DNA from 4 places in the Streptomyces tamarix genome. Region 4 is predicted to be linked to each of the others. Evidence: riboswitches for the same ligand, from Rfam matches in the RefSeq annotation. Region 4 holds a riboswitch; each other region holds the start of a gene.
The links. A riboswitch is a leader RNA that binds a small molecule or an ion and turns the genes downstream of it on or off. The one in region 4 is predicted to bind cobalamin.
Positions count from the first base shown of each region.

Region 1: it holds a riboswitch for cobalamin, as region 4 does, so the genes downstream of both, RND61_RS24030 (ABC transporter substrate-binding protein) here and RND61_RS19565 (ABC transporter substrate-binding protein) in region 4, are expected to answer to the same signal.
Region 2: it holds a riboswitch for cobalamin, as region 4 does, so the genes downstream of both, cobN (cobaltochelatase subunit CobN) here and RND61_RS19565 (ABC transporter substrate-binding protein) in region 4, are expected to answer to the same signal.
Region 3: it holds a riboswitch for cobalamin, as region 4 does, so the genes downstream of both, RND61_RS01490 (ribonucleoside-diphosphate reductase subunit alpha) here and RND61_RS19565 (ABC transporter substrate-binding protein) in region 4, are expected to answer to the same signal.

Region 1 covers NZ_JAWCTQ010000036.1:12,904-17,281, reverse strand. Annotated here, with positions in the region: gene RND61_RS24035 (FecCD family ABC transporter permease) at 1-611, opposite strand, end outside; gene RND61_RS24030 (ABC transporter substrate-binding protein) at 608-1,645, opposite strand; cobalamin riboswitch at 1,684-1,882, opposite strand; gene RND61_RS24025 (lysozyme) at 2,107-2,931, shown strand; gene RND61_RS24020 (hypothetical protein) at 3,321-3,560, shown strand; gene RND61_RS24015 (methyltransferase domain-containing protein) at 3,602-4,378, opposite strand, start outside.
Region 2 covers NZ_JAWCTQ010000010.1:157,603-161,980, reverse strand. Annotated here, with positions in the region: gene RND61_RS11220 (precorrin-8X methylmutase) at 1-461, opposite strand, end outside; gene RND61_RS11215 (cobalamin biosynthesis protein CobG) at 458-1,705, opposite strand; cobalamin riboswitch at 1,728-1,858, shown strand; gene cobN (cobaltochelatase subunit CobN) at 1,895-4,378, shown strand, end outside.
Region 3 covers NZ_JAWCTQ010000001.1:335,761-340,138, forward strand. Annotated here, with positions in the region: gene mctP (monocarboxylate uptake permease MctP) at 1-550, shown strand, start outside; gene RND61_RS01480 (hypothetical protein) at 689-1,306, shown strand; gene RND61_RS01485 (GNAT family N-acetyltransferase) at 1,326-1,868, shown strand; cobalamin riboswitch at 1,901-2,035, shown strand; gene RND61_RS01490 (ribonucleoside-diphosphate reductase subunit alpha) at 2,181-4,378, shown strand, end outside.
Region 4 covers NZ_JAWCTQ010000024.1:87,409-91,786, reverse strand. Annotated here, with positions in the region: gene RND61_RS19575 (ABC transporter ATP-binding protein) at 1-387, opposite strand, end outside; gene RND61_RS19570 (FecCD family ABC transporter permease) at 384-1,496, opposite strand; gene RND61_RS19565 (ABC transporter substrate-binding protein) at 1,493-2,536, opposite strand; cobalamin riboswitch at 2,567-2,746, opposite strand; gene RND61_RS19560 (phosphorothioated DNA-binding restriction endonuclease) at 3,598-4,378, opposite strand, start outside.

The DNA.
Region 1 (4,378 bases), on a different contig from region 4:
GCGGCGGCGCACAGCGCGACGTCGGTCCAGCCGGCGCCGCCGAGGGAGCCGAGCAGCCAGAACAGCACCCCGCGGGTCGTCTCGGCGTCGGCGGAGGTGACGACGACGAAGGAGGTGAGGGCGGAGAACAGCTGCATCGCGGCGACGCCGGAGAGGACGACCCGGTCGGTGGTGCCGCCGAGGACGTGGCTCAGCAGCATCATCAGCGCGAACGAGCAGACGGCTCCGGCGAACGCCCCGGCGGACACCGACAGCGCGCCCCCGCCGACGCCGAGGACGACGACGAGGACCGCCCCGGTGGAGGCCCCGGAGGAGACACCGAGGACGAAGGGGTCGGCGAGCGGGTTGCGGAGCAGGGACTGCAGGACGGCCCCGCACACGGCGAGGCCGGCGCCGCACACGGCGGCGAGCAGGGTCCGGGGCAGCCGCAGCTCCCACACGATGCCGTCGCGGATCGCGGTGAGGCCGGACGGGGCGCCGCCGAGGTGGGCGGCGACGGTGGACCACACGTCGGTGACGCCGATGTCGGCGGGCCCGATGGTGATGGCGAGGGCGACGGACACGGCGAGTGCCGCGAGCCCCGCCGCCGTGCGCAGCAGGGCGGCGGTCACCGGGCGAGGCCGAACCGGCGGAGGGCGGCGGCGACCTGTTCGACGCCTTCGACGGTCCGGATGGTCGGGTTCATGGCCTGGCCGCTGAGCAGGACGTACCGCTTGCGGCGCACGGCGTCCATGTTCCGGGTCACGGGGTGGGACTCCAGGAACTCGATCTTCTTGGCGGCGCTCTCCGCCGTCTGCGACCTGCGGGTGAGGTCGCCGATCACGAGCACGTCGGGGTTGCGGTCGGCGACCGTCTCCCAGGTGACCTGGGGCCATTCCTCGGTGGTGTCGTCGAAGGCGTTCTTCGCGCCGAGCTCGCGGGTGATGACGCCGGGCGCGCCGCAGCAGCCCGCCAGGTACGGGGACTCGGCGTCGGAGAACCAGTACATGAGGGTGACGTCCGACGCGTCGAGGCCCTTCTTCGCCTCGGCGACGCGGGAGGTGAGGCTCCGGACGAGGGCGTCGCCGCGCTCCTCCACGCCGAAGACGCGGGCCAGGTCCCGCACTTCGCCGTGGACGGCGGCCATGGTGAGGGGCCGGGTGCGGACGCCGTCGCCGTCGCCGCTGTTGTCCTTGCCCTCGCAGTCGGACGGGGAGAGGTACGTCGGTACGCCGAGCCGCTCGAACCGGTCGCGGGTGGCGACCCCGCCCTTGCCTAGGGTGGAGGCGAACGAGGCGGCGACGAAGTCGGGTTCGGCGTCGAGGACCTTCTCGAACGACGGCTGGTTCTCGGCGAGGCGCTCGACGCGGGCGTTCTCCTTCTCCAGCCCCTTCATGACCGGGTCGGTCCAGGTGGCCGTGCCGGCCATGCGGTCGGCGAGGCCGAGGGCGAGGAGGATCTCGGTGGCGCCCTGGTCGAGGGAGACGGCGCGGCGCGGGCCGTCCCCGGTGATCTCGACCCGGCGCCCGCAGTTCTCGATCACGCGGGTCGCGGCGTCGTCCCGGGGCGGGGAGGAGCCGTCGGAGGGGGCGCCGCCGCAGCCGGTCAGGAGGAGGGTGCCGCACAGGGCGGCGGCGGGCAGGCGCGCTGGACGCGGAAAGGGCACGGAGCCGTCCTCGGTGTCGAGGGCCCATGCGCGGGGCCCGTCCGTACGGTGCGCCAGCAGGTCTTCGGACTCGGGATCATCCGGACGGGGCGCCTTCCCGGGCCGGTGCGCGGCCCAGTGGCATCGGTTGCCCCGCCCGTCACCCTCACCGCTGCGCGTCAGTTCCGGATTCGCACCGGATTCCCTGACTCGTCGTACGCGTGCGTACGGAGTGCGACTGGCCCCGGCAACGTAGCACAGCCCGGTGGGGGTCGAGTCCGGGGGGCGGGGCCGCCGGGCCGCGGGGACGCGCCCGCGCCGGGGCGGGGCCGGCTCTGAAAACCCCCGCCGTCGCCGCAGTTCGGCACCGGTTTCGGTGGCGTAGACCAACGGCGGTTCCGTTCGCCCTTCCGCGGCGCGTTCTACGTGCGTAGCGTGAAGCGTAACCTGTCATGTTCACACCAGGTTTTCGGAGGCACGCCATGCCCGTGCACAGATCCGGAACGACCCGAACCGCCATGGCCACGGCCCTGCTCGCCGTCCTGGCCCTCCTCCTGGCCCTCCCGGGAGCGGCGAGCGCCGCCGACGGCCCCGGCAAGCCGCCCCGGGGCAGCGCCCGCATGGGGACGGGCGTCGCCGCCCACGACGGCGTCGGCGGCGTCCCCGCAGGCCCCTACGCCACCCAGACGGAGGGCGTGGACGTCTCCAGCCACCAGGGCAACGTCGACTGGTCCGCCCTCTGGACGAGCGGGGTGCGGTGGGCCTACGTGAAGGCCACCGAGGGGACGTACTACAAGAACCCGTACTTCCCGCAGCAGTACAACGGCTCGTACGGCATCGGCATGATCCGGGGCGCGTACCACTTCGCGACCCCCGACACGGCCGGCGGCGCCGCCCAGGCCGACTACTTCGTCGACAACGGCGGCGGCTGGTCCCGCGACGGGAAGACCCTGCCGGGCGCGCTCGACATCGAGTGGAACCCCTACGGCGCGGCCTGCTACGGCAAGACCCAGGCCGGCATGGTCAGTTGGATCCGCGACTTCCTCGCCCGCTACAAGTACCGCACCGGCCGCGACGCGGTGATCTACACGGCGACGAGCTGGTGGAGGCAGTGCACCGGCGACTACGGCGGCTTCGCCTCGGCCCATCCGCTGTGGATCGCCCGCTACAACACCACCGTGGGCGAACTCCCCGCCGGTTGGGCGTACCACACGATGTGGCAGTACACCTCCTCGGGCCCGATCGTCGGCGACCACAACCGGTTCAACGGCGCCTACGACCGCGTCCAGGCCCTCGCCAACGGCTGACCGGCCCCCGTCCACGGGCCCGCGCGGACGCACACGGGCGCGGGCACGGCGACGGCAACGGCAACGGCCGAACACCGCAGCCCCGTACGGGGGCGCGGCGGGCGGCGCGTACCCGCCGGGCGGGCCGGGCGCCGGGCGGGCCGGGCACCGCCCGGACGCGCCGGACGGCGGGGGCCGGGGCGGCCTTCACCGCCCGACCGGCCCGGTCCGCGCGGGGTCACCGGCCGGCGCGCGCGACGACGAGGGCCCCGGCGGGAGGCGCCGTGTACGCCAACCGGGCGACAGCCGGGGGGAATTCCGTGCGACGGCGCACCGGGGCTGGGAACCTCACCGACTGACCAGCCGCGCCGCACCACGGCGGCGCCGGCGACCAGAGAGGAGCACCTCACGTGACAGGCACCCCCACGCGGATCGGCGAGCGGCACGTCGCGGCCGTCCTGGCCATGGGCGGCGGCCTCATGCTCGGGCCGGCGCCGGCGGCGCGCGCCGGCTCCTCCGGCGGACGCGGACTGCCGGCCCGCGCGTCCGACGCCGGCCGGCCCGCCGGGCCGGTGACCGCGGCGGGGCACACCGCCGCGGACCTCACCGCGCCCGCCCCGCCCGGCGGCGCTCCCCGCGGGACGCGGTGACCGGGCGGGGCGTCACCCGCGTACGGGACGGGCGGGGCCGGTCAGGGACGGCGTCCGGTGGTGACGAACATGGTCATCGCCACGACGAACGTCCCCTGCCGGTCCAGCCGCTCCAGGCCCCTCCGCCAGGCGCGGACCTCGTCTTCGGAGACGGCGCCGGCCGCGACGGCGGCGGCCCCGGCGGGTTCGATCAGCAGGGGCGCGACCGGGGCCAGGGAGGAGAACGCGAGGGGCAGGGCCTGCACGGTGACGTCGGTGAAGCCCGCCTCCGCGAAGAGGGCGGGCATACGGGTCCCCGCGTGGCCGTTGGCCATCGAGTCGGTGAGCGCGGCGACGACCGCGCGGGTCAGCGCCGGGTCGGAGGAGGCCATCACCGTGGAGTCGAAGTCCTGGTCGGCGACGACCGCGGTGCCGCCCGGCCGCAGGACGCGGCGGGCCTCCGCGAGGGCCCGCAGCGGATCGGCGATGTGCAGGTACGTGCGCTCCGACCGGTACCAGTCGAGGCTCTCGTCCTCGAACGGCAGGGCGGTCGCGTCCGCGGTGGTGTACTCGCAGGCCGGGAAGCGTTCCCGGGCGGAGCGCACCATCGCGTCGCTGCGGTCCGCGCCCACGGCGGGGCGGCCCAGCGCGGTCAGGTCGGCCACGGCGCGGCCCCGGCCGCAGCCCACGTCCACGCCCCTGCCCGGAGGCAGCGCGGCGTAGGTGTGCTCGCGGACGGCGGCCATGGGCGGGAACGCCTCGGTCCTCTCCAGGTAGTCCAGGTGGGCTTGCGGGGTGGCGGCGGCATCGACGTCGTCGAAGTCCCAGACGATTCGGGT
Region 2 (4,378 bases), on a different contig from region 4:
TCCCGGACCATCTCCAGCAGCCGGAACAGGGCGGTGGGCGCGTTGCCGATCGCCACGACCGAGCCCTCCAGGCGGTCGCGCCACAGCTCCAGGGCGGCCGCGCTGCGGGTCGTGCCCAGCTCGGCGGCGAGATCGGGCACGGACGGGTCGGAGAGGGTGCAGACCACCTCGTTGTCGGCGGGGAGCCGCTTGCGGGTGACGCCGCTCGCGACCATCTGCGCGTCACACAGGATCGGCGCGCCGGAGCGGAGCGCGGCGCGGGCGCGGGAGACGACCTCCGGCGTGTAGGCGAGGTCGCGGACGAGATCGACCATGCCGCAGGCGTGGATCATCCGCACGGCGACCTGGCTGACGTCGGCGGGCAGCCCCGCGAGATCCGCCTCGGCGCGGATCGTGGCAAAGGACTGGCGGTAGATCTCCGCGCCGTCCTTCTCGTAGTCGAACACTGTGCTCCCGCTCATCTCTGTGCCTGTGCGTCGTCGTTGTCTCGTCGTGCCGTCCGTACGGTGATGCCGTACGTGCCGTCGCCGGTGGCCAGTACGTCCACCCAGTCGCCCTGCGGGTGGCCGCAGCGGCGGTCGCAGCCGGACCAGTGCACGGGCAGCCCCCGGACCGCCGCGTCGTCCAGCGGCCGGGCGTCCGCCCGTACGTCGGCCAGGGCCTTGCCGCAGCCGGGCCGCCCCGTGCAGGCGCTCACCGTCAGCCAGGGCGACCCGGGGCGGGTGAGGAACCCGGCCCGGTCCAGCGCCGCGAGCCGCTCCTTCGCCGCCGCGCGGCCGGGCAGGCCCGCCACGACGAACCCGCGCCACGGCGTCACCCGCACCTCGCCCCCGGGCCCCGGCGCCAGGGCCCGGAACTGCTCGGCGGTGATCCGGCCCAGGGGCGCCACGACCGACACGGCACGGTCACCGACCACACCCGGCTCCGGCGGCGCCGCCACCGGCACCGCACCCGGCGAGGCGGCGGAGGTGGCCACCCCCGCACCCGCCAGACACTCCGTCACGGCCGCCTCCAGGGGCCGGTCGTCCGGCAGTTCGGCCACCCGCCAGGCACCCGTGCCGGCCTCCCGGGCAACGGCCAGGAACGCCTCGGCCGCCGCCAGCGCGGCCGACGGTGCGTCGCCTGCGGCCACCCGCCAGGACAGGCCCCCGATCCGTACCAGAGCGCACCCGCCCGGCTCTGCGAGCAACGTCACATCACCGCCCAGCCCGGCCACGTCCCCGCGCCCGTCGTCCACGGCGAACAGGAAGCGTCCCGACAGGGCGGTCGTCCACGTCCGCGCGCACAGCAGCGCGTCCAGCTCCCGCGCCCACGCCTGGGCGTCCCCGTGGGACCGTCCGTCCAGTCCGCAGAGGGGCGACACCACCATGTTCCGCACGCGTTCGTGCGCCGCCGAGGGCAGCAGTCCGGCCTCGCCGAGCAGCTCCGCGAGGGCGAGCCCGCAGTCGTCGGGCAGGCCGCGCAGGTCGAGGTTGCCGCGCGAGGTGACACCGAGCCGGCCGTCGCCCAGCCGCTCCGCGGCCCCGGCCAGCACGGCCACCTGGTGGGCCGTCAGGACGCCGGTGGGCAGCCGCAGCCGGGCGAGTCCGCCGTCGTCCGCCCGGTGCAGCCGCAGCGCGCCGGGGCACGCGTCGGCACGGTCGCGGACACGGTCCCGTATGTGGGATTCGCCCCCGTTCCGGGGCTTTGATGGGCTGGGCGGCATGGCGGCGAGCATACGCGCAGCCTCTACTATGCAGACGGCACAGGGTCCCAGGACCCTAGGGAGGAAGCACGGTGCGAATCCGGCGCGGTCCCGCCACTGTGAGCAGGGCCCCCGGGTCCCGCGAGTCAGGAACTCCCGCCACCCACGACCACCCGGGGCGAGGACACCCCGAGGAAGGCCCGGCACGCCGTGATCCTGCTGCTGTCGCACTCCGACACCGACCTGCTGAGCGCCCGCGCGGCCGGAGGCCCGGTCGAGTACCGGTTCGCCAACCCCGCACGCCTCCCCATCGACGAGCTGCCCGGCCTCCTCGACGGCGCCGACCTCGTCGTCGTACGCCTCCTCGGCGGACTGCGCGCCTGGGAGGAGGGCATCGACCTGCTCCGCGCCCAGGACCGCCCCGTCGTCTTCCTCACCGGCGAACAGGCGCCCGACGCACAGCTCATGGAGGCGTCCACCGTCCCCATCGGCGTCGCCACCGAGGCCCACGCCTACCTCGCCCACGGCGGCCCGGACAACCTGGAGCAGCTCGCCCGGTTCCTGTCCGACACGGTCCTCCTCACCGGCCACGGCTTCGACCCGCCGGCCGCCGCCCCCACCTGGGGCTCCCTGGAGCGCACCCCCCGCACCACCGACGGCCCGACCGTCGCCGTGCTCTACTACCGCGCCCACCACATGAGCGGCAACACCGCCTTCGTCGGCGCCCTGTGCGAAGCCATCGAGGACGCCGGCGGACGCGCCCTCCCCCTGTACGTCGCCTCCCTGCGCGCCCCCGAGCCCGAGCTGCTCGACCGGCTGCGCGGCGCCGACGCCGTCGTCACCACCGTCCTCGCCGCCGGCGGCACCAAGCCCGCCGAGGCCCAGGCCGGCGGGGACGAGGAGGCGTGGGACGCGGGCGCGCTCGCCTCCCTCGACGTGCCCGTCCTCCAGGCGCTGTGCCTCACCGGTTCGCGCGCCGACTGGGAGGGGAACGACGAGGGCCTGTCCCCGCTCGACGCGGCCAGCCAGGTCGCCGTACCCGAGTTCGACGGGCGGCTCATCACCGTCCCGTTCTCCTTCAAGGAGATCGACGAGGACGGCCTGCCCGCGTACGTTCCCGACGCCGAGCGCGCGGCCCGCGTCGCCGGGATCGCCGTCCGCCACGCCCGGCTCCGGCACATCCCCAACGCCGAGAAGCGCCTGGCGCTGGTCCTCTCCGCGTACCCGACGAAGCACTCCCGCATCGGCAACGCCGTCGGCCTCGACACGCCCGCCTCCGCCGTCGCCCTGCTGCGCCGGCTGCGCGAGGAGGGGTACGACTTCGGCGACGAGGACGTGCCGGGCCTCGCGTCCGGCGACGGCGACGAGCTGATCTACGCCCTCATCGAGGCGGGCGGTCACGACCAGGACTGGCTCACCGAGGAGCAACTGGCCCGCAACCCGGTCCGCATCCCGGCCGCCGACTACCGGCGCTGGTTCGCGACGCTGCCGGAGGAGCTGCGCTCGGCCGTCGAGGAGCACTGGGGCCCGCCGCCCGGCGAGATGTTCCTCGACCGGTCCCGCAACCCCGAGGGCGACATCGTCCTCGCCGCGCTGCGCCGGGGGAACCTGCTCGTCCTCATCCAGCCGCCGCGCGGCTTCGGCGAGAACCCGATCGCGATCTACCACGACCCGGACCTGCCGCCGTCCCACCACTACCTGGCCGCCTACCGGTGGATCGCCACACCCGCGTCCGACGGCGGTTTCGGCGCGGACGCCATGGTCCACCTCGGCAAGCACGGCAACCTGGAGTGGCTGCCCGGCAAGAACGCCGGCCTGTCCGCCGCGTGCGGCCCCGACGCGGCCCTCGGCGACCTGCCGCTGATCTACCCGTTCCTCGTCAACGACCCCGGCGAGGGCACCCAGGCCAAGCGCCGCGCCCACGCCACGCTCGTCGACCACCTCGTACCGCCGATGGCCCGCGCCGACTCCTACGGCGACATCGCGCGGCTGGAGCAACTGCTCGACGAGTACGCGCAGATCTCCTCCATGGACCCGGCGAAGCTCCCCGCGATCCGCGCGCAGATCTGGACCCTCATCCAGGCCGCCCGCCTCGACCACGACCTCGGCCTGGAGGACCGGCCCGACGACGACGGGTTCGACGACTTCCTCCTGCACGTCGACGGCTGGCTGTGCGAGGTGAAGGACGCCCAGATCCGCGACGGCCTGCACGTCCTCGGCACCGCCCCGACCGGACCCGAGCGGGTCAACCTGGTCCTGTCCATCCTCCGCGCCCGCCAGATCTGGGGCGGTACGCAGGCGCTGCCCGGGTTGCGCGAGGCGCTCGGCCTGGACGAGTCCGCCGCGACCCGCACCACCGCCGACGAGGCGGAGGCGAAGGCCCGCGCCCTCGTCGAGGCCATGGAGGAGGCCGACTGGGACCCGGCCGCGGTCGCGTCCGTGGCGGAGGGCCACGGCGAACAGGTCGCCGCCGTCCTCGACTTCGCCGCCCGCCAGGTCGTGCCGCGCCTCGCCGCGACGACCGCCGAGCTCGACCACGCGGTGCACGCCCTCAACGGCGGTTTCGTGCCGGCCGGCCCGTCCGGCTCCCCGCTGCGCGGCCTGGTCAACGTCCTGCCGACCGGCCGGAACTTCTACTCCGTCGACCCGAAGGCCGTCCCGTCGCGCCTCGCCTGGGAGACCGGGCAGGCCCTC
Region 3 (4,378 bases), on a different contig from region 4:
CATCGCCGCGGCGAACCTCTTCACCCGCAACATCTACAAGGACTTCCTGAAGCCGGACGCCACCCCGGAGCAGGAGACCAAGGTGTCCAAGCTGGTGTCGCTGCTGGTGAAGGTGGGCGCCCTCGCCTTCGTCCTGACGATGGACAAGACGGTCGCCATCAACTTCCAGCTCCTGGGCGGCATCTGGATCCTCCAGACCTTCCCCGCGCTGGTCATCGGCCTGTTCACCCGCTGGTTCCACCGCTGGGCGCTGCTGGGCGGCTGGGCGGTCGGCATGGTGTACGGCACGTGGACCGCGTACAACGTGGCGAGCCCCACGCAGAAGCACTTCGGCGGCTCGTCGGCGGAGATCCCCGGCATCGGCGAGATCGGCTACATCGGCCTCACCGCGTTCGTGCTGAACCTGCTGGTCACGGTCGTCCTCACGTTCGTGCTGCGGGCGGTGAAGGCCCCGGAGGGCGTCGACGAGACGACGGCGTCCGACTACACCGCCGACTCCGGCGACCCCGGGGTCAGCCCCGAACTGCCCAAGGTGGGAACCGGCCACTGACCCCCCGGCCCGCCGCGCCCGGAGGCCCCGCCCTCCCCACCCGCGCGGCCCGGCGGCCCCCAAGGGCCCCGCACCGCCCCGCCGGGGTGGTGCGGGGCCCCTCACGTTCCGCGGGGCGGGGTGGGCGAGGATGGGCGCATGAGACGCCGCCCCGCGCCCCCTCCGGCCGCCCTGGCCCTGCTGCTCCTCCTCGCCGCCTGCGGCACGCGGACGGCCGGTGCGGACGTGCCCGACCGGGCCGGACTGGAGGCCCGCGCCGCCGCCCTGCAGACCCGGCCCGAGCACGTGTACGTGACGGAGGCGGACGGCTTCGACCTGGCCGAGCAGTCCGTGGGCGTCCTCGGCGACGACGGCTTCTCCGCCACGTACGTCTCCCCGGGCGGCGGCGCGATCACCCTCGCCGTCGAGCGCGGCGGGGTCGACGCGGCGAGCTGCGCGGAGCTCCCCGCGGTTTCGGCCACCGGCCCCGCCGGCACCCCCTGCGAGAAGGACGGCGCGGGCTGGTACCGCGCCTCGGACGGCGCCCACGCGTACGTGCGCGCCGAGAACGGGCTGCGCGTCCGGGTCAGCGCCGACCGCTCCGTCGACCGCGACACGTTGCGCGGCGCCGCCGAGCGGGCGCACCGCGCCTCCGACGAGGAGCTGGACGCGGTCCTGCCCGAGCTCCGGCCCGGCGCCGGGGAGCCCGTCGAACGCGGCGACCTGCCGCCCGTGGGCGACGGGGCGCCCCGAAACGACGTGGGCGCGAGCGGCTGATCCCGCCACACTGGGGCCCATGGACGCCACTTGGACCCCACCCGCCGCACCGAGCACCACCGACTTCGCCATCCGCCCCGTACGCCCCGCCGAGCACCGCGCCCTGGGCGAGATCAGCGCCCGCGCCTACCTCGACGGCGGGCTGCTCCAGTACGGGGCCGACGACCCCTACCTCGACCTGCTGCGCGACGTGCCGCGCCGGGCCGCCGAGGCCGAGGTGCTCGTCGCCGTCGACCCGGACGGCACGCTCCTGGGCGGCGTGACGTTCGTCCCGTCCGACGGCAGCCCGTGGGCGGACATCGCGGGACCGGACGAGGCCGAGTTCCGGGTGCTCGCCGTGTCCGGCGCGGCGCGCGGACGGGGCGTGGGCGAGGCGCTCGTACGGGCGTGCGCCGACCGGGCACGCGCCGTCGACGGCTGCGCGCGGCTCGTCCTGTCGGTCGTCCCGCAGGCCCGCGGCGCCCGGCGGCTGTACGACCGGATGGGCTTCGCCAGGGCCCCGCAGCGGGACTGGGAGCCCCTGCCCGGTCTGCCCCTCCTCGCGTACGAGCTGACACTCTGACACAACATGTGGGGGGTGCCGTATCCCGCGCCCCCCACATGTATGCTCGTGCTCGCTGTCGTAGCAGGGGAATCCGGTGCGAGTCCGGAACTGTCCCGCAACGGTGTACCGGTGTGCCCTTCGCGTACCCCACAAGTCCGACGACCTGCCGACAGCGCACCCGGACCGTCCGGCCCGGGTGCCCAGACGTCCGGGCCTCGCGGAGTGGGCCGGCGGACGCGGTCACGCACGCCCCCGTGCCCAAGGGCGGGGTGCGCCCGCTTCCCGCCTCCCCGCCGTGCGGCCCCGAGCCGAGCGAGGGAGAGCCCCCACGTGACCATCGCGCCAGCGGATCCGGCCTCAGCCACCGAAGCCGACGCTCCCGGGACCGCGTTGCTGCGGACCCTGACCGACCTCACCGCGGACCTTCCCGACACCGACCCCGGCCGGGTCGCCGCCGCCGCCCTGCGCGGCCGGCACGCCGGGTCGGACGAGGCCGAACTCCGGGAGCTCGCCACCGAGGCGGCGGCCGGCCTGATCGCCGAGGACCCGGCGTACTCCAGGCTCGCCGCCCGGCTGCTGGCCCGCGCGATCACCGACGAGGCCGCCGGCCAGGGAGCGGTGGCGTTCTCCGCGTCGGTCGCCGTCGGCCACCGCGAAGGGCTCATCGCCGACCGGACCGCCGACTTCGTCGCCCGCCACGCCGACCGGCTCGACGCGGTGATCGACCCGGCGGCCGACGACCGCTTCGGCTACTTCGGGCTGCGCACCCTGTACTCCCGCTACCTGCTGCGCCACCCGATCACCCGCAAGGTCGTCGAGACCCCGCAGCAGTTCCTGCTCCGCGTCGCCTGCGGACTGGCGGAGGACGGCACCGCGCGCGCCCTCGGCGAGGTCGAGGCGCTGTACGGGCTGATGAGCCGGCTCGACTACCTGCCCTCCTCCCCCACCCTGTTCAACTCGGGCACCCGCCACCCCCAGATGTCCTCCTGCTACCTGCTGGACTCCCCCCAGGACGAGCTGGACTCCATCTACGACCGCTACCACCAGGTGGCGCGGCTGTCGAAGCACGCGGGCGGCATCGGCCTGTCGTACTCCCGCATCCGCGCCCGCGGTTCGCTGATCCGCGGCACCAACGGCCACTCCAACGGCATCGTCCCGTTCCTGAAGACGCTCGACGCGTCGGTCGCCGCCGTCAACCAGGGTGGTCGCCGCAAGGGCGCCGCCGCGGTCTACCTGGAGACCTGGCACGCCGACATCGAGGAGTTCCTGGAGCTCCGCGACAACACCGGCGAGGACGCCCGCCGCACCCACAACCTGAACCTGGCGCACTGGATCCCGGACGAGTTCATGCGCCGCGTCAACGCCGACGCCCCGTGGTCGCTGTTCTCCCCGTCGGACGTGCCCGAGTTGGTCGACCTGTGGGGCGAGGAGTTCGACGCCGCGTACCGGGCCGCCGAGGCGAAGGGCCTGGCCCGCAAGACGATGCCGGCCCGCGACCTGTACGGCCGGATGATGCGGACCCTCGCGCAGACCGGCAACGGCTGGATGACGTTCAAGGACGCCGCGAACCGCACCGCCAACCAGACCGCCGAGCCGGGCCACACGGTCCACTCCTCGAACCTGTGCACCGAGATCCTGGAGGTCACGGACGACGGGGAGACCGCGGTCTGCAACCTGGGCTCGGTGAACCTGGGCGCGTTCGTCGCCGGCGACGGCATCGACTGGGAGCGGCTGGACGAGACGGTCCGCACCGCGGTGACGTTCCTCGACCGGGTCGTCGACATCAACTTCTACCCGACCGAGCAGGCCGGCCGGTCCAACGCCCGCTGGCGCCCGGTGGGCCTGGGCGCGATGGGCCTCCAGGACGTCTTCTTCAAGCTGCGGTTGCCGTTCGACTCGCCCGAGGCGCGCGCCCTGTCCACGCGGATCGCCGAGCGGATCATGCTCGCCGCGTACGAGGCGTCCGCCGACCTGGCCGAGCGCAGCGGCCCGCTGCCCGCCTGGGACAAGACCCGCACGGCGCGCGGCGTGCTGCACCCCGACCACTACGACGTGGAGCTGACCTGGCCGGAGCGGTGGGCGGCGCTGCGCGAGCGCGTCGCCTCCGTCGGCCTGCGCAACTCGCTGCTCCTCGCGATCGCGCCGACCGCGACGATCGCGTCCATCGCGGGGGTCTACGAGTGCATCGAGCCGCAGGTCTCCAACCTGTTCAAGCGCGAGACGCTGTCCGGCGAGTTCCTCCAGGTCAACTCGTACCTGGTGGACGACCTGAAGAAGCTCGGCGTGTGGGACGCGCAGACCCGCGAGGCGCTGCGCGAGTCGAACGGCTCGGTGCAGGGCTTCACCTGGGTGCCGGCCGAGGTGCGCGAGCTGTACCGGACGGCGTGGGAGATCCCGCAGCGCGGCCTGATCGACATGGCCGCCGCCCGGACGCCGTTCCTGGACCAGTCGCAGTCGCTGAACCTGTTCCTGGAGACGCCGACCATCGGCAAGCTGTCGTCGATGTACGCGTACGCCTGGAAGCAGGG
Region 4 (4,378 bases):
CACCGCGGCGAGCGCCGACCGGATCAGATCGGCGTCCCGGGGGGTGTCCCCGTCGAGCAGCCGCTTGTGCGGGGTGCGGCCCATCGCGACGACCTCACGCACCGTGAGGTCGAAGTCGACGCCCGCCTCCTGCACCACCGCCGCCACCGTCCGGGCGAGTTGCCGTACGGGCAGCGACCAGGCGTCGGCGCCGTCGACGCTGACCCGGCCGGCCGTGGGGCGCAGGACGCGGTAGACGGCGCGCAGGAGGCTGGACTTGCCGCTGCCGTTCGGTCCGACCAGGCCGATGACCTCGCCGGGGCGGGCCGTCAGGGAGACGTCCTGGACCAGGCGGTGCGTGCCGGCGGTGAGGGTGACGCCGTCGATGACGAGTTCGGTGGCGGTCATGCCCCTCCCCGGTCGGTGGCCCGCCGGGCGTCGCGGCGCATCAGCCACAGGAAGAACGGCCCGCCGCACAGGGCCGTGAGCACGCCGACGGGTATCTCCATCGGGGCGGCGACGACGCGTGCGGTGATGTCGGCCCAGATGAGGAAGACCGCGCCGCCGAGCGCGGCCGTCGGCAGGACGCGGCGGTGGTCGCCGCCGACGACGAGTCGGACGGCGTGCGGCAGCATCAGGCCGACGAATCCGATCGGTCCGCATGCCGCGACGAGGGTGCCGGTGACGAGGGAGAGCAGGACGAACATGCGGGCGCGGAAGCGGGCCACGTCCAGTCCCATCGTGGTGGCGGCCTCCTCACCGGCGAGCAGCAAGTTCAGGTTGCGGGCCTGCGCCATGAGGGTGCCGGTGCCCAGGAGGAGGGCGGCGCCGGGCAGCCACAGGGTGTCCCAGGTGACGCCGCCGAGGCCGCCGAGGGTCCAGGCGAGGACCGCGCGGGCCTCGTTGCCCCGGTCGGTGGTGAGCAGCAGCAGGTCCAGTACGGCGGTGAGCACCGCGGCGATGGCCACCCCGGACAGGACCAGCCGCGTGGAGGTGATCCGGCCGCCGGTGCGGGCGGTGGCGTAGACGAGCAGCAGCGCGCCCAGCGCGCCCGCGAACGCGGCGGCCGACAGCGACACCGGACCGAGCAGGGTCACCCCGAACACGATCACCACGACGGCGCCCAGGGACGCCCCGGAGGAGACGCCGAGCAGGTAGGGCTCCGCGAGCGGGTTGCGGATCAGAGCCTGCAAGGCGGTGCCCACCACGGCGAGCCCGGCGCCGGCCACCGCGCCGAGCAGCACCCGCGGCGCCCGTACGTCCAGCACGATCGTCTCCCGTGCCCCGGACCAGTCCGGGGTCGACCAACCGGCGCCCAGCGCGTGGGTCACGATGCCCCACACCTGGCCGGGCGGCACCCGCACCGAGCCGATGGCCAGGCCCGCCGTGGCGGAGAGCACCAGCAGGACGGCCAAGGCGGCGAGGGTGACGGCGAGGCCGGCCCGGCCCGCCCGCCCGCCGCCCTGCCGCCGCCGCGCGACCCGCCCGGTGCCGGTGCCGGTGACCGGGGCCGTCACGCGAAGCTCTCGGGGTGGATGCCGCGGGCCAGGTCCTCCACCGCGTACGCGGAGCGCACGCCGACCAGGGTGGCGGTCAGCGGCAGGACGACGAACCGCTTGTTCCTGATGGCGGGCACGTCCTTCAGAGCGGGCTGCGACAGCAGGAACTCCTTCTTCCGCTCGACACTCCCGGCACCGGCGTAGTCGTAGATCGCGATGACCTCCGGCTTGCGCTCGACGACCTGCTCCCAGGAGACGTCGCCGAAGACGTCGTCGAGGTCGGCGAAGACGTTCGTGCCGCCGGCCAGCCGGATCACTTCGGTGCCCAGGCTCCTGCCACCCGCGGTGAACGGGGCCTTGTCGCCGCTGTCGTACACGAAGACGGGCACCGCGGGCTGGCCCTCGACGGCCTTCGCGGCCCTGGCGACCCGCGCCCGGAGGTCGGAGACCAACTCGTCCGCCTGGTCGGGCACGCCGAAGATCGTGCCGACGGTGCGGATCTCGTCGTAGGTGTCGTCCATCGTGACCCGCTTCTCGCCGCAGTACTCGCGGTTGAGGTGGGTGTCGATGCCCGCGTCGGTGAACGCCTCGCGGGAGCGGCCCTCGTTCCCGGCGAAGGCGCTGCCGTAGCCGCCGTAGACGAGGTCTGGCTCGGCCTCCAGGACCGTCTCGAACGACGGTTCCTTCTCCGCCAGTTGTGGAATCGACTCGTAGTCCTTCCGCAGTTCGGGCAGGACGGCGGAGTCGGGAAAGGCGGTGCCGACCATGCGGTCCCCCAGGCCGAGGGCGAGCATGAGTTCCGCCGGGTGCTGGTGGATGGTGACGACGCGGGAGGGCGGCTCCTCGTACGTCGTCCTCACGCCGCAGTTGTCGACGGTGACGGGAAAGCCGTCGGCCGACGGGGCCGTGACCCTCGGGTCCCGGGCGGTGTCGTGCGACGATCCGCAGCCGGCGGCGAGCAGGGCCGCCGACAGGGCCATGGCCGCGGCCGCCACCCGCAGGGCGCGGCGTCGGCGGGCAGGGGTGAACAGCGGGGGACGGGACGTGCCGTCGTACACGTGAAGCCTCCTGGGGAGTCCGCGCTCCTCGGAACGGGCCCGCGACAGGCCAGTGTCCTGACTCCCGGATCGACGCTCCTTCCCTTGGCCTTCCCGCGCGGCGCGCAGTGGCGTGTCGAAGGGTGTACTCCCCGGTCACAGTGGCGGGACCGTGCCGGATTCGCACCGGCTTCCTGTTTCCCGTCGCGGCGATGACCAGGTGATACTACGGTCCGTCCAGCCCGGGTCAAAGGGGGCGCGGGCCCGCGCGCACGCCCCGCGCCCTCCGCCACGCCGCACGGACCGCCCCGGCGCCGACCGTCATCGTCACCAGGGCCACGGCGTCGACGTCTCGTGGACACCGCCGACCGACAAGCCCACCGAGACGATCGAACGCCACGAGGTCGTCACCCGGGACGAGGACACTCCCGGCGCGTTCGTCGAAGGGACAGGGGCCAGGGCCGACTCGGCGCACATCGACGGGCTGGAGCCGGGCCACCCCCACACGCGCGCGGTGGCGACCTGGAACAGCGCCGGCGGTTTCCCGACGTCGCACGTCCGGTTACCGTCGGCGCCGGCGTCCGGGTGTCGGGGGAGGGCGGCCCCGGCGCCCCCGGCCCCGGTGGCCGTGTCCTGCGCGGCGCGGGCGCGCCGCTCCGTGGAGCTCCTCGGGGCCCGGACGGACTCACGACTCGTAGCGGTGCGGCCGCGTCGGCGCGGGCGGCGCCGGGCACGAGGGCGGCGACCGCCATCGCCCCGCGGCGGGTGTGCCGGAGAGGACCGTGGAGGGCCCGGCCCGGTGCCCCGACGGCGTGCCGAGAGGTCCGCGGGCGCTCAGGCCCGGTGCCCCCGGCGGACGAGACGTCCGCGCGGGGCCGCCCTCGTCTCCGGCCTCTTGGGCACACCGCGGTCCAGGGGGGCGCGGTGGTCGGTGACGTTGCGGGATCCCGGACTCGAACGGCAGGGCGCGGCGGTCGGAGGTCCCGAGGACGTCCGGGCCTCGAACGGCAGGCCGTGGCGCCGGGGAACAGCACCTCGGACGACGAACACGACCGCCCCCGCGCCGACGTGTCCGCCGAGGGCTACGCGGCCTGGGCCCCGGGGCGCTTGAAGACCTGCTGGCCGTGCCAGAGGACGAACCGCGGGTCGACGGTGGGGCGTCCGGGGCGGGGCGCCGCGACGGGACGGCCGTGGAGCTCGTCGACGGCGCGGCCGGCCGCGCCACGGGCGACGTACAGCTCGGAGACCTGAATGCGGAGGTCGGGCAGGAGCCCGAGGGCGCCGAGGTCGAAGAGGGCGTGGTGCAGGGAGCACAGGGCCAGGCCGTTGTTCGCCTCGTCCGGGCCGTCCTGGCTGTGCCAGCGCACGTGCGCCGCCTCCAGGCCGACGGGGTTGCGGCCGAGGGCGCCGTCGAACCCGCAGAAGGCGCAGGCGTACGCGTAGGCGTGCAGTACCTCCTCGGCGAAACCGGCCCGGCGCCGGCGTCGCTTCCGTCCGGCGGGGGCGTACGCGGCGTCGCCGAGGTCGACGGCGAGGTCGAGCCCGACGGCGTCGCAGACGGGCGCCTCCAGCGCGGGGGTGAAGTGCTGCTCCAGCAGGAGGCGTACGGCCGCGGTCAGCGTGCCCGGGTCGGCCAACAGCGCCTCGACGTCGGGGCGGAGGCGGCCGTGCGCCCCCCGGGCCCGCAGCGCACCGCCCCGCTCCGGCGCGTCCGGGCCGATCGCGTTGCCGTCCCGGTCCCGCAGCTCCCACAGCTCCCGCTCCAGGTGTACGAACGGCATCGCCGCCCGCTCCCGCGCCCGCGCGGGGCTGGTCACGGCGGGCCCGAAGTCGTTGATCAGCCGGCTGACCGGCTCCTCCGCC